2 regions of the Curtobacterium sp. SL109 genome follow, and region 2 is predicted to be linked to the other one. Evidence: predicted binding sites of a transcription regulator. Region 2 holds the regulator's gene; the other holds the start of a gene.

The links. The regulator HrcA, encoded in region 2, represses chaperone genes, less so after heat shock. The targets are predictions, from matches to a motif close to TTNGCACTCGNNNNNNNCGAGTGCNAA.
Region 1: groL (chaperonin GroEL) is a predicted target of HrcA. The motif match lies at 4,967-4,993, and genes of this name have one in related genera.

Annotation. Positions count from the first base shown of each region.
Region 1 covers NZ_JAPPRB010000002.1:101,455-109,021, forward strand. The annotation lists gene OVA28_RS01765 (sensor histidine kinase) at 12-1,715, shown strand; gene OVA28_RS01770 (hypothetical protein) at 1,982-2,890, opposite strand; gene groL (chaperonin GroEL) at 3,308-4,930, opposite strand; gene OVA28_RS01780 (cold-shock protein) at 5,159-5,362, opposite strand; gene OVA28_RS01785 (LytR C-terminal domain-containing protein) at 5,673-6,284, opposite strand; gene OVA28_RS01790 (DUF3263 domain-containing protein) at 6,281-6,577, opposite strand; gene OVA28_RS01795 (DUF2332 family protein) at 6,683-7,567, opposite strand, start outside.
Region 2 covers NZ_JAPPRB010000002.1:2,100,993-2,108,559, reverse strand. The annotation lists gene OVA28_RS11435 (histidine triad nucleotide-binding protein) at 1-9, opposite strand, end outside; gene OVA28_RS11430 (16S rRNA (uracil(1498)-N(3))-methyltransferase) at 75-812, opposite strand; gene dnaJ (molecular chaperone DnaJ) at 812-1,924, opposite strand; gene hrcA (heat-inducible transcriptional repressor HrcA) at 1,970-2,992, opposite strand; gene OVA28_RS11415 (DUF4870 domain-containing protein) at 3,101-3,559, shown strand; gene hemW (radical SAM family heme chaperone HemW) at 3,556-4,788, opposite strand; gene OVA28_RS11405 (HAD family hydrolase) at 4,817-5,515, shown strand; gene OVA28_RS11400 (DUF1990 family protein) at 5,535-6,182, opposite strand; gene OVA28_RS11395 (hypothetical protein) at 6,315-6,800, shown strand; gene lepA (translation elongation factor 4) at 6,857-7,567, opposite strand, start outside.

The DNA.
Region 1 (7,567 bases), 2.0 Mb from region 2:
GTGAGGGCAGCATGCACTCCAGAATGAACCGCTGGTGGGACGGCATCTCCCTGCGAACCAAGATCACCGGCATCACGGTGCTCCTGGTGGCGCTCGGGCTGCTCGTTGCCGGCCTCGGCACGATGACCGTGCTGTCGAACTACCTGGTCTCCCGCCTGGACACCCAGGTCAGCACGACGAGCTCGCAGCTCGAGGGCCAGAACGTCAGCGACGGGGAGCAGTACTGCAAGCTGTCGGTCGTCCTCGAGAAGAGCTCGTACGTCGCCGCGTACGACAGCGACGGCAAGCAGATCTGCGACACCCAGTCGACGTCGCAGCCGGACATCTCCCGGATGCGGTTCTCCGGTGCCGCAGCAGCCGGCAAGCCGTTCAGCCTCTACGACAAGCAGCACAACCACGAGTGGCGTGCGCAGGTCATCCCAGCGAACCTGCAGAACCTGTCGACCGGCGCCACCGAGACCGGCTACGTGCTCGTCGCCGTGTCGAGCGCCGACACCGACCAGACCATCGCCCGCTTCACGTTCATCTTCCTGGGGTTCGGCGCCTCGGTCATCCTGCTCGGGGCCATGCTCACCCGGCTGCTCGTCACCGCGACCTTCGACCCGCTCCGTGACGTCGAGGACACCGCCGCCCGCTTCGCCGCGGGGGACTTCAACCAGCGCCTCGACGCCGACACCCCGAACACCGAGGTCGGCCGGCTGAACCGCTCCCTGAACGCCATGCTGGAGCGGATCGACAGCGCCTTCGAGGACCGCGAACGCACCATCGCGCAGATGCGCCGCTTCGTCGGTGACGCCTCCCACGAGCTCCGCACACCGCTGGTGTCCCTCCGCGGGTACGCCGAGCTGTACCGCATGGGTGCCCTCCGCAAGGAAGAGGACGTCGCCCAGGCGATGGAGCGCATCGAGAAGGAGGCCAAGCGCATGGGGCTCCTCGTGCAGGACCTCCTCCAGCTCGCCCGCATCGACGAGTCCAAGCCGCTCGAGCTCGGCCCGGTCGACCTCGTCGCCATCGCGCGCGACTCGGCGCTCGACACGATGGCGTCGAACCCCGACCGCGAGATCCAGGTGCTCGTCGAGGACGTGCCCCAGGCTGTCCGGGCTCCCTCGGCCTTCGGCCCCGCGGCCACGCCTGCCCCCGATGCCCTCCCGATGTCGCCGTCGGCTGCGACCAACACCACCGGCCCGATCGCCTTCTCCCGCCAGACCATCGCGCGCCTCCGTGCTCGTCGTGGCCGCGCGATGGACGTCGAGTCGGAGTCGCAGCCCGGCACCGAGACCACCCCGATGCCCACCGTGGTGCTGCCGAAGCGCCCGCCGATCGTCCTGGCCGAGGAGAACAAGATCCGCCAGGTCGTGACGAACCTGATGGGCAACGCGATGCGCTTCACCGCGCACGACGACCCCATCGAGATCGGCATCGGCGTGGACGACGACCGCGGCATGGCGCACATCGACGTCATCGACCACGGCGAGGGCATCCCGCCGCAGCTCCGCGACAAGATCTTCCAGCGCTTCTGGCGTGCCGACACCTCCCGCGCGCGCGACACCGGCGGCTCGGGCCTCGGGCTCGCCATCGTGTCGGGCATCGTCGCCGCGCACCAGGGCTCGGTCGAGGTCATCGACACCGTGGGCGGTGGCGCCACCTTCCGCATCTGGCTCCCCCTGCTCCCCCGCGACTACACCCCCGCCCCGCTCCCCACCCCCGAGTCCTGACCCGCGGCCGCGGCCGTGGCCGCGGCCCCGGGGCGCCCCGGCGCCCCGCGCCGGCGCCCCGGCGCCCCGCGCCGGCCACCTGCGCCCCGCGCGGCCTGCAGCGGCGCTGACGCGTCGACAGGTCGCAACACCCCGCTCAGTTCCGCCGAGTGGGCGAAGAACGTCGTTCGACGGGCGCTCATTCGACGTGCTCTGACCAGTCGACGGATGTCCGTCGGGGAGTCTCGACCACTCGAGGCCGCGGCTTCACCGACAGCGCGTCCTCCTCACGCCGCGAATCGACGAACCGTGGCCAGTCGCTGCTCGAACGCCTGACGGAGACGCTCGAACACGACAGCCGGCCGGTGCGCATCCGCCGACGTCGCGTGGATGGCGATCCAGTCGTTGACGGTGAAGCCGTTGTCGCGCCGCTGGTCGTGGTGGAACACGTCGCGCTCCCGGTGGTGGTCCCCGTCGTACTCGAACGCGATGCGGTGATCCGGCCACGCCATGTCCACGCGACCGAGCAACCGGCCGTCCGGGTCACGAACTTCGACGTTCAGCTCCGGCTCCGGGAACCCGGCGTCCACGATCGCCAACCGGAACCAGGTCTCCATCGCCGACTCCGATCCCACCCGGACCAGGTCGACCGCCGTCCGCGCGGCCACCGCAGATCGGGACCCCGGAACGATCGCGCCGAACAGGTCTGCGATGGTCGTCGTCAGGTCGCTCCGCCCCACGAAGTGGTCTCCGACCGCGACGAGAGCACGGGTCCCCAGCAGCGGGACGCACTGCGCCCACGTGTCCTCGGGTGTGGACAGCCATCGCCCCGCCACCTCGATGACTCCAGACGCCGAGAGACGGTGGCCATGGACCCGTGCCCGCCGCATCCGCGGGCCCGTCCCGCTCGTCGAGACGTGCACGGTCTGCTCGCGCTGCACTGCCAGCGGCAGTGGTGCTCCCCAGAGCCGGGCAGCGGTCGTGTGGCTGAAGAACTGATCTGGACGCATCACGAGCGCCAGCGCGTCGACGATCGACTCGAAGTCGTCTCGGCCTGCCACGACGCGGACCCCGTGCACCGGTGCCGACAGGTCACTGCGGCGCAGGCGTTCGGCGTTCACACCCATCGCCACGGCATCGGCGACCCGGAAGGGCTGATCGGACAGGGCATCGGGCAATGGTCGTCGGCGAGGCATGCCACATGCTGCGCCGGACCGGGTTGTACGCGACCCACGCCGGACCGGACTGTGGAGAACGTGCTGGACCGAGCCTCCTGTGCGGTACCGCGTCGTCCCGGATCCCGCCCTGGCGGCGCTTCCACAGGTCACGACACACCGGCGGTGACCTGCCCACTGGTCCGAACTGGTCGTGGGAAGCGAGCCCAAGCGACGTTCTGCGGCCGCTCGGCGAACGTGAGCGGGGTGTTTCGACCGGTGGGCCACCAGACGGACCGGGCCGGCGGACGGGGCCGGCGCGCGCACGGGCGCGCGCACGCACCGCACGCACGCGCACCCGCGCACGCACGCACGCGCCGCACGCCCCCGGACGCCCGCCCCCGGACGCAGGAAGACCCCCGCACGCTGAGCGTGCGGGGGTCTTCCGTGGGGCTGGGACTAGAAGTCCATGCCACCGGTCGGGTCGCCGGCCGGAGCGGCCGCGGCGCGCTCGGGCTTCTCGGCGACGACGACCTCGGTCGTCAGGAACAGACCGGCGATCGACGCAGCGTTCTGCAGCGCCGAGCGCGTGACCTTGGCCGGGTCGATGATGCCCGCGGCGATGAGGTCGACGTACTCGCCGGTCGCGGCGTTGAGGCCCCAACCAGCTTCGAGCTCGCGGACCTTGGCGGCCACGACACCCGGCTCGAGACCGGCGTTGAGCGCGATCTGCTTGAGCGGTGCGTCGATGGCGACGCGGACGATGTTCGCGCCGGTCGCCTCGTCGCCCTCGAGCTCGAGGGAGTCGAGTGCGACCTTGCCGGCCTGGATCAGGGCGACGCCACCACCGGCGACGATGCCCTCTTCGACGGCAGCCTTCGCGTTGCGGACGGCGTCCTCGATGCGGTGCTTGCGCTCCTTGAGCTCGACCTCGGTCGCGGCACCCGCCTTGATGACGGCGACGCCACCGGCGAGCTTGGCGAGGCGCTCCTGGAGCTTCTCGCGGTCGTAGTCGGAGTCGGTGGCCTCGATCTCGGAGCGGATCTGGCGCACGCGGCCGGCGATCTGCTCGGTGTCGCCAGCGCCCTCGACGATCGTGGTCTCGTCCTTGGTGATGACGACCTTGCGGGCACGACCGAGGAGGTCGAGCGTCGCGTTCTCGAGCTTGAGGCCGACCTCTTCGGAGATGACCTGGCCACCGGTCAGGATCGCGATGTCCTGGAGCATGGCCTTGCGACGGTCACCGAAGCCCGGGGCCTTGACGGCGACGGACTTGAAGATGCCGCGGATCTTGTTCACGACGAGCGTGGCCAGGGCCTCGCCGTCGACGTCCTCGGCGATGATGAGGAGCTGCTTGCCGGCCTGGATGACCTTGTCGACGACCGGCAGGAGGTCCTTGATGTTCGAGATCTTCGAGTTGACGATCAGGATGTAGGCGTCCTCGAAGACGGCTTCCTGGCGCTCGGGGTCGGTCACGAAGTACTGCGACAGGTAGCCCTTGTCGAAGCGCATGCCCTCGGTCAGCTCGAGCTCGGTGCCGAAGGTGTTCGACTCCTCGACGGTGACGACACCTTCCTTGCCGACCTTGTCGATGGCCTCGGCGATGAGCGCGCCGATGGTCGGGTCCGCGGCCGAGATCGACGCGGTTGCGGCGATCTGGTCCTTGGTCTCGATCTCCTTGGCGTTCGCGAGCAGCTGGTCCGAGACGGCCGCGACGGCCTTCTCGATGCCGCGCTTCAGCGAGACGGGGTCGGCACCGGCGGCGACGTTGCGGAGGCCTTCGCGGACGAGGGCCTGGGCGAGCACGGTCGCGGTGGTCGTACCGTCACCGGCGACGTCGTCGGTCTTCTTGGCGACCTCCTTGACGAGCTCGGCACCGATCTTCTCGTACGGGTCGTCGAGCTCGATCTCCTTGGCGATGGAGACACCGTCGTTCGTGATCGTGGGGGCGCCCCACTTCTTCTCGAGGACGACGTTGCGGCCGCGCGGGCCGAGCGTCACCTTCACGGCGTCGGCCAGCTGGTTCAGGCCGCGCTCGAGGCCACGGCGGGCCTCCTCGTCGAAAGCAATGATCTTAGCCATGTGAGTCTTCGTCCCTCCCGGACGTCGTGGGGTCTTCTGGCACTCAGCGTCACCGAGTGCCAGAGCCGATTCTGGCACTCGACCCCTGAGAGTGCAACACGCGCCACACCTTCCGGAACCACGGACCCACCAACCCGCGGACGCCGGCCGGGAGCGCACGCAGCACGCCCCGCACACGACGAACGCGCCGCCCCCGACGGGGACGGCGCGTTCGCGGTGGTTCGCTGACTAGGCCGGACGCACCGACTCGGCCTGCGGGCCCTTGGACCCCGTGCCGACGTCGAACGTCACTGCCTGGCCCTCCTCGAGGACCTTGTAGCCGTTCATGTCGATGGCCGAGTAGTGGACGAACACGTCCTGGCCCCCTCCATCGACGGTGATGAAGCCGAAGCCCTTTTCAGCGTTGAACCACTTGACGGTTCCGTTGGCCATGATCTGTTGCTCCCTGCGGTACAGCTGTAGCGATCAACGGCATCGTTCGGGTGATGCCGCGGGTCCGAGTGCGTGCACGCCTCACCCGGGTGTTCCTGGCGTCCGTCCCGAAGCGGGACGTCATTCCGAGCACTCCGGTGACCACTTGTGACTCTAATCAGGAACGGCGTCCGGACAAGGGCTGTCACGCACATTCCGCGCTGATTCCTCATGAACTCAACGTGCCGGAAACACCGTCGTCACATGGACCCCGCGGAATGCGGATCAATCACCGCGAAAGCACCCGGGAGACCACCGCGAAAGCACCCGGTCAGCCGCGGTAGTCCGCCCCGAGCACCACGCTGACGTCGGCGTTCGGGAACGCCGCCGACTGCTGCACGGCCGTCACCCCGAGCGACGCCGCGACGCCCTGCGCGACCGCCGCCTGCGACGCCTGCTGGTAGTACACGATCGTCGCGGTCGCCCCCGTCGTGCCGGCGTCCCCGGTCGACGTGACCTTCCACCCGGCGGTCGTCAGCTTCGTGGACGCGTTCGCGGCGAGCCCGCTCGTGGTCGTCCCGTTCAGCACGACCACGGTCGTGGCGCCCTGGTCCGTCGGTGCGGCCGCCGCGGGCGACGAGGCGTCACCGGCACCAGCGCCGGCGTCCGGACCACTCGATCCGCCTGCGGACGGCGAGGCGGACGAGGTCGCCGACGACGACGCGGACGACGACGGCGACGAGCTGCTGCCGCCTCCGGTGAACGAGTAGCTGCCGTTCAGCAGCGCGAGCACGAGCACCCCGATGCCGACGAGCACCCCGGTCGCGAGCGCAGCCCAGGCGAACGCGATCCAGCCGCGGCCACGACGGTGCACACCACGGTGCGCTCCGACTCGTGGCCCGTCGGTCACGTCGTCGAAGCGGTCATGGGGGAATCTCGTCATCGTTCCTCTTCGGTTCGGTGGGCGTCGGCGGGTGCGACGAAGCTGCGGGCAGCGCGTGCACTCGTCCGCGTTCGCCGCAGACGCTGGAGTCGACCGACGAGCTGCGGGTCGTACGCGAGCGCCGCCGGTGTGTCGATCACCCGGTTGAGCACCTGGTAGTAGCGGGCCGGGGACATGTCGAACTCCACCCGGATCTCCGCTTCCTTCGTCCGGTCGTGCCGCGCGCGGTCGTGCTCGAAGGCGAGCACGTGCTTCGCGAGCTCACTGAGCTCGTCCGCGGGGATGGTGGTCACGACGGTCCGATCACATTCGGGCAACGGGTCTCGCACATCGTAGGGGTGCGGCGGATGGTCACCCTGGCATGGCGCTGGACTGTCGTGGATTCACCCTCAGGACCGTCACAGCGACGGGTCGCGGAACCACCGGGTGGCGGTGCCGAACGCGTCGCAGACGGCCAGGGCCACGCCGTCGAGGGACACCGTCGCGAAGCACGCCGGGTCCGCCGGGTCGATCCCGTCGGGCAGCGTGGAGGCCACCCCGGCGAGGATCCCGGTGCGTTCGAGCGCGACCCAGTGCACGCCGCGCTCGGTGGCGCGGTCGACGAACCGCTGCCGGTCGACGCCCGGCACGTAGACGAGGGTGCCGGCGGTCAGCACGACGGGCTCGCAGTCCGCGGGCAGCGCGTCGAGCGCGCGGTCCAGGTCGTCCGGCACACGGCCGGTGATCCGGACGGGAGGCTCGGCCAGCGTCACGCGCGCTGCCTCGCGCATCAGGGCGGTCCGGTCCGTCGCCTCGGGCGGGACGGCCTGCACCAGTCGGTCGAAGGCCCCGGGGACCCGCAGGTCGACGGGGTGCGGGTCGAGCGCCACCCGCCCAGCGACCCGGATCGTGGCCGCTGACGGCGACGGCACGGTTCCCCACGCGTCCGCGGTCAGTCGGAGCGACGGCCCCGCGGGCGCGGTGTGCATCCGCACGAGCTCGGATCGCGCCCCGCTGTGCCCGTCGTGCACCCGGAGGTCGAGCGTCACCCGGTCCGGGAACGAGCACAGGCTCGCCGCGGCACCGACGTCGACCAGGCCGAGCGGCCGTGCGACGGCCGCGGCGAGCGCCGCGACCACCGGCACCAGCGGACCGAGCCGTCGCGGGTCGTTGGCCTGCACCGTCGCGGTGGCGAGGGCCGCGACCAACGCGGGGCGGGCCTCCTGTCCGAGTGCGCGGAGCGCGGCCGGGTCCGACGGGTCGGCACCCAGGCCGCGGGCGACCGCGAAGACCAGCTCGGGCTG
Region 2 (7,567 bases):
GCTGCTCATGGCCCCATCGTAGGACGCCCGACCGACGCCGCGCCCTCCGGGTGCGACCGCGCTGCGCGAGGCGGTCACCAGCGGCCGAGGCGGGCCTGCAGGACCGCCAGTGCCGCGGGCCCGGCGGTGGAGGTCCGCAGGACGGTGTCCCCGAGCCGGACCCGCACCGCACCGGCGGCTTCGAGACGCTCCAGCTCGGAGCCGTCGATGCCGCCTTCCGGTCCGACGACCAGGGCGATCTCGGTGGCATCGGCCGGGGGCTCCCACGTGGCGAGCCGCTCGGTCGCGGTGGGGTCGAGCAGGACGAGCACGACGCCGTCCGAGGACGCCGCCGCGAGCTGCGCGGTCGTCATCGGCAGGTCCACCGAGGGCACGCGCGACCGGATCGCCTGCTTGGCGGCCTCCTGCGCGATCGCAGCCCACCGGGCACGGCCCTTCTCGACCTTGGCGCCGTCCCAGCGGGAGACGCTGCGCGCCGCCGACCAGGGCACGACGCGGTCGACGCCGATCTCGGTCGCGGCCTGCACCGCCATCTCGTCGCGTCCGCCCTTCGCGAGCGCCTGCACGAGGGTCAGCGACGGGGACGGCGGTTCCTCGACCACCACGGACGCGACGGTCAGCACGAGGGCGTCACGACCGACGGACTCGACCGGTCCGAGCACGACGGTGCCGCGGCCGTCACCGAGGCGGAGCGTCTCCCCGACTCGCACCCGCGACACCGTGACCGCGTGGCGGCCCTCGGCGCCGTCGAGCGCGACGGAGTCCCCGACGGTCACGCCGTCGAGGGACTCCACCAGGTAGAGCGACGCCATCAGAAGTTGAAGAAGCGGTCGCGCAGCTTGCCGAACATGCCCTGCTGGAACCGGGCGAGTTGCGGTGCCGCGGACTTGTGCGACTTCGCGAGCTGCTCGACGAGCTGGCGCTCCTTGTGCGAGAGCTTCGTCGGGGTCACGACCTGCACGCCGACCCGGAGGTCACCGCGCCCGCTGCCACGCAGCTTCGTGATGCCGCGGTCCTTGATCACCAGGACGTCGGCGCTCTGCACGCCCGGTCGGACCTCGAGCTCCACGGGACCGTCGAGGCCGTCGATCGTCGTCGTGGTGCCGAGGATCGCGTCGGTCATCTGGACCTCGAGCGTGGCGAGCAGGTCGTCGCCGTCGCGGCTGAAGACGTCGTGGTGGTGCACCCGGACCTCGAGGAACAGGTCACCGGAGGGTCCACCCGCCGGGCCGACCTCGCCCTGCCCGGGCATCTGGAGGCGCAGACCGGAGTCGACCCCGGCGGGGATGTCGACCGGGATGGTGCGACGAGCGCGGACGCGACCCTGGCCCTGGCACGTCGGGCAGGGGTTCGGGATGACGGTCCCGTGGCCGCGGCAGGTGCCGCACGGCGCGCTCGTCACGACGTTGCCGAGGAGCGACCGGACCTGGCGTTGGATCGAGCCGGACCCGCCGCAGATGTCACAGGTGCGCGGGCTGGTGCCCGGTGCGCAGCAGGAGCCGCCGCACGTCTCGCAGAGCACCGCGGTGTCGACCTCGACGTCCTTGTGCGTGCCGAAGACGACCTCGTCGAGGTCGACGTCGATGCGCAGCAGGGCGTCCTGTCCGCGCTCGGCCCGGCTGCGGGGACCGCCGCCACGGCCACCACCGGCGCCGCCGCCGAAGAAGGCGTCGAAGATGTCGCTGAAGCCCGCCGCACCACCGCCGCCGAAGGGGCTGTCGGCGGGGCCGGCGTCGTAGCGGCGCCGCTGCTCGGGGTCGCTCAGCACGTCGTACGCGTGCGTGACGTCCTTGAAGCGTTCGGCGGCGTCGGGGCTCGGGTTCACGTCCGGGTGGAGTTCCCGCGCGAGTCGGCGGTACGCCTTCTTGATGTCGGTGTCGGCCGCGTCGTGCGGGACACCGAGGACGTCGTAGTGGTCTGCCACGTATCCCTCAGTTGTGTTCGTCGGTGGATCGGATGATGGGGGTCGTCAATTCTCGCCGAGGAGCCTGGAGAGGTACCGGGCGACTGCCCGCACCGCTGCCATGTTCGAGCCGTAGTCCATGCGCGTCGGTCCGAGGACGCCCAGCCGGGCGACCTCGCCGCCGGCTGCGACGTACCCGCCGGCCACGATGCTCGTGGCGTCGAGACCGTACTCCGCGTTCTCGACGCCGATGCGCGCGGTCACGGAGACGTCGTCGAGCTGCATCTCCCCGAACAACCGGAGCAGGGTCACCTGTTCCTCGATGGCTTCGAGCACGGGGAAGAGCCCGCCGGAGAAGTCCTGCTCGCTCTTGGCGAGGTTGGCGGCGCCGGCCATCAGCAGGCGGTCCTGCCGGTTGGCGGCGACCTGCTCGATGAGCGTCGCGACGACCACGCCCGCCAGGGTCTGCGAGTCCGGGCGGATCTGTGCGGGGATCGCCCGCAGCGCGGTGGGGACGTCCTGCAGCGGGAGCCCGACGGTCGCGCCGTTGAGCACCGAGCGGAGTTCGACCAGGGCGGACTCGTCGAGCCGGACGTCGGTCTCCACGACGCGCTGCTCGACCCGGGCGGTGTCGGTGATGAGCACGACCATCAGGCGGGTGTCGCCGAGCCGGACGAGTTCGACGTGCTGGACCCGGGCGCGCACCATCGACGGGTACTGCACCAGGGCGACCTGGTTCGTCAGCTGGCTGAGCAGCCGGACGGTGCGGCTGAGGACGTCGTCGAGGTCGTTGGACGCCCCGAGGAAGGTCTCGATGGCGTGCCGCTGCGCACTCGAGAGCGGCCGTGCGGCGGCGAGGTGGTCGACGAAGACGCGGTAGCCCTTGTCCGTCGGCACCCGGCCGGACGAGGTGTGCGGGGCGATGATGAGCTGCTCGTCCTCGAGCAGGGCCATGTCGTTGCGGATCGTCGCGGCGCTGACCCCGAAGGCGTGCCGGTCGACGATGGACTTCGACCCGACGGGCTCGCGCGACGAGACGTAGTCACGCACGATGGCCTTGAGGACCTCGAGGGAACGTTCACTGACCACCGGGACCCCTTCCACGCGTGCTGGCACTCGGACATGTCGAGTGCTGATCCTACGCCTGCACACCGACACGCTCGGACTTCTCCGGGGGCCGGTCGCTACGCTGCCGCCATGAGCTACGGACACGAGCAGGACGGCGCCAGAGGCCCCGGTCAGCCCCGCCCCGGCGACTACGCCCACCAGCCCCACCCGCAGGGCTACGGGCAGCAGCACGACGGCCCGCAGTACCAGCCACCGCAGCCGCTGACGCCCGAGGACCAGCGCCTCTGGGCGACGCTCACCCACGTGGGCGGGATCTTCCTGAGCTTCGTGGGGCCGCTCGTGGCCTACCTGGTGCTGCGGGACCGCGGCGGCTTCGTCCGCGAGCACACCCGCCAGGCGCTGAACTTCCACATCACGGCCGCGATCGCCAGCTTCGTCGCCGGCCTGCTGACGCTGCTGCTCATCGGCTTCGTGCTGCTGCCGATCATCAGCGTCCTCGTGGTCGTCTTCGCGATCATGGCCGCCGTGGCCGCCAACCAGGGGCGCTTCTACCGCTACCCGCTGACGATCGAGTTCGTGAAGGCCTAGTCGAGCAGTTCGCGGACCACCGCGTCCGCGAGCAGCCGGCCCTGCAGCGTCAGGTCGAGGCGACCCGGCGCCCCGGGGCGGCCCAGGGCACTGCGGCCGTCCACCAGACCGCGCGCGATGAGCCCGGCGACCCGGCCACGGGCCTCCTGGCGGAGTTCCTGGGTGGTGAGTTCCCCACGGACGCGCGCGGCGAGCAGCACGCGCTCGACGTAGCGGGTCTCGTCGTCGAGCGTCTCGCGACCAGCGGCCGGGGACACGTCCTGGAGCACGCGGCCCGCGTACGCGGCCGGGTGCTTGACGTTCCACCAGCGGGTGCCGGCGACGCTCGAGTGCGCGCCGGGGCCGACGCCCCACCAGTCGTGGCCCTTCCAGTAGGACAGGTTGTGCCGGCTGACGTGCTCGTCGCCGCGGGCCCAGTTCGAGACCTCGTACCAGGAGTAGCCGGCGTCGCCGAGCACCTGGTCCGCGAGCTCGTACATGTCGGCGGCGAGGTCGTCGTCCGGGGCGGGCAGCTCACCGCGGGAGACCGCGCGGCCCATCGCGGTGCCGTCCTCGACGATCAACGAGTACGCGGAGACGTGGTCAGGCTCGCACGCGAGCGCGGCGTCGAGCGAGGTGCGCCAGTCGTCGAGGGACTCCCCCGGCGTCGAGTAGATGAGGTCGAGCGAGACGTCGAGGCCGAGCTGCTTCGCGAGGTCGACGACGACCGGCACGCGCTCGGAGTCGTGGGTGCGGTCGAGGGTGGCGAGCACGTGCGGCACCGCCGACTGCATGCCGAAGCTCATCCGGTTGAAGCCACCGGCGCGGAGGGTCTCGAGCGAGGCCGCGTCGACGGAGTCCGGGTTGGCCTCGGTCGTGACCTCGGCCCCCGGCAGGATGCCCCACGTGTCGTCGATCGCGCGGAGGATCATCGCGAGGTCGCTCGCCGGCAGCATCGTCGGGGTGCCACCACCGAAGAACACGGTCGACACCGGCCGACGGGGCACGCCCGAGCGGTCGAGGACCGACGCGGCCCACTCGATCTCGCGCACCGCATGGCCGGCGTAGTCGTCACGGCGGACGCCCCGCAGCTCGGACGCCGTGTACGTGTTGAAGTCGCAGTAGCCGCAGCGCACCCGGCAGAAGGGCACGTGCACGTAGACACCGAAGGGGACGTCACCCGCACCGGCCGCCGGGGTGAGCAGGCCGTCCGCGGGAGCCGGGTCAGCGATCGGGAGAGCACTCGGCATGGACTCCATTCTCCGCCATGATGGAGCCATGGAGCACCACTCGGTCCCGACCACGGTGCTGTGGGACATCGACGGCACCCTCGTCCGGAACGCCACCTCCCCCGGCAACCTGTACCACCTGGCGCTCGAGCGCGCGACGGGCCGTGACCTCCCCCTGCTCGTCGGTCACCAGCACGGGCGCACCGACGCCGGCATCATCGCCGAGCACGTCCGCGCCCACGACCTCGCCGTCGACGTGATCCCGACCGTGACCGCGCACCTCCGCGACCTGTCCGAGGAACGGCACCGCGCCGGCGAGCACCGCACGGCCGCTCCCGGAGCCCTCGCCCTGGTGACCCGCTTCGCGGCGCTCGGCTGGCGGAACGGGCTGCTCACCGGCAACTCCGCGTACCGCGCCCGCGTCAAGCTCGCCGGCGCCGGGTTCGACGTGGACGCCTTCGACTGGGACCACTCGTACTTCGGGGACGAGGAGGTCGAGCGTGCCGGGGTCACCGCCCTCGCCGCGGAGGCCCTCGCCGGCACCCGCGCGGTCATCGTCGGCGACACCCCACGGGACGGCGAAGCGGCCGACGCCGTGGGCATCCCGTTCCTGGCCGTGGCGACCGGCGTCTACGACGTCGAGGCACTCCGGCACACGAACGCGGTGGCGATCGCGCGGGACTGCGTCGTCGATGCGGCCCTCATCGAGGACGCCATCGCCGCGCTGCCCCCGCTGCGACACGAGTAGCGGGCGTCCACCCGGGCGGTCAGTCCCCGCGCAGCGCCGCCAGGTACTTCTCGGCCATCACCCGCTGCTGCCGGCGGAGCAGCGGCGCGACGAAGCGCCACTTCGCGCTGGCGGGCTGCGAGAACTGGCGGACCTGCAGCCACACGGAGCCGTCCGCGGTGCGCTCCACCACGAAGGACTCCTCACCCGAGAGCGGGTGGCCTTCGAGCGTGCCGTACGCGAAGCCCTTGCGGTCGGGCTCGTCGATGATCGACACGACGCGCACAGGCGCCTGCACCGACCGACCGAACGCGTGCATCGTCAGCACGGCGGTGGTGCCGGCGGTCACGAGCGGGGTGCCGTCCGGTGCGAAGTGCTCGACCCGCGGCGTCCCGATGGAGGCCGGCGCGATGGGCACCCCCTGCTCGTCGAACGTGACGGGGTTGTAGCGGACGTCGTCGTCGTCGGGCGCGTCGTCCACCCGGACGCCCATCCCGCTGCGCTCCTGGATCTGCCACGTCAGCGCCTGGGTCACCGCCGTGTCGAACCGCTGGTCACCGTGCCCGATGCGGGCCCGGGACTCCGCCGGGGTGAAGCCCTCCGGCGGGTAGGTCATGAGGTCCGGCGCCTGTGTCGCACCGACCGCTCCGTAGGTCAGGGCGGTCAGGTACCCTCCGCGGCTGCTCATCCCGCCATCGTACTGGGCCTGACCGACGGGCCGGACCGCTCGGGGTCACCGGTGGAGACCCGCGTCCGGTTCCGGACAGGCACCCCGAACGGGAGGCTGCAAGTCGTTGCGTATGCATCTACCTTTGGGTGCGTGCCCCGCTCCAGTGCCCTCCCCCGTCGGTCCGTCGACCGACGCACCCGGATGGCCGGGATCGCGACGCTCGTGTGCTTCGCCGTGGCCGCTGCCGCGCGGGTCCTCGTCGACACGTCCACCGCTGGCTTCGACGCACCCGCCCGGTACACCACGGCGGCGCCGAGCGGGTGGACGGCCTTCGACACGGTGAACGTCGTCGCCGTGGCCGGTGCCAGCCTCGCCGGCGCCGCGGTCCTGCTCTTCGGCGCGACGCTCGTCTCCGCCGTGCTCCACCACCCGGGGCGCCGCCTGCCCCTCGTGATCGGGGCCGTCACGCTCGTGATGGTGCTCGGCGCCGTCCTCGCCGGGACGGTCGCGAGCGGCCGGACCGACTTCGCCGTCGTCACGGAACTCGAGCTGCTGCGGACCGCACTGGCAGGACTGGCGGTCGCGAGCCTCCCGGCGGTCGTCCTGGGCGCACTGCGCGCCCGCGGCGAGACGTGACACCGTCGGCGACGGTCGTCCTGGGCGCGGTGCGCGCCCGCGCCCGCCGCTGAGCCCTACTTCTTCTTCTCTTCGACGTCCCCGGAGAGCGCGGCGATGAAGGCCTCTTGCGGGACCTCGACCCGGCCGATCGTCTTCATGCGCTTCTTGCCCTCCTTCTGCTTCTCGAGGAGCTTGCGCTTGCGGGTGATGTCACCGCCGTAGCACTTCGCGAGGACGTCCTTGCGCATGGCGCGGATGCTCTCACGGGCGATGATGCGCGCGCCGATGGCGGCCTGGATCGGGACCTCGAACTGCTGGCGTGGGATGAGCTTGCGGAGCCGCTCGGTCATCAGCGTGCCGTACGCGTAGGCCTTGTCGCGGTGCACGATCGCGCTGAAGGCGTCGACCTGGTCGCCCTGCAGCAGGATGTCGACCTTGACGAGGTCGGCGGCCTGGTCGCCGACGGGCTCGTAGTCGAGGCTGGCGTAGCCCTGTGTCTTGCTCTTGAGCTGGTCGAAGAAGTCGAAGACGATCTCGCCGAGGGGCATCTGGTAGCGGATCTCGACGCGGTCCTCGCCGAGGTACTCCATGCCGAGCAGGGAACCGCGGCGCTGCTGGCACAGCTCCATGATCGCGCCGACGTAGTCCTTCGGTGCCAGGATCGCGGCACGGACCATCGGCTCGCGGACCTCGATGATGCGCCCGGTCGGGAACTCGGACGGGTTCGTGACCTCGGTGACCGTGTTGTCCTCGTTCGTGACCTCGTAGATCACGCTCGGGGCGGT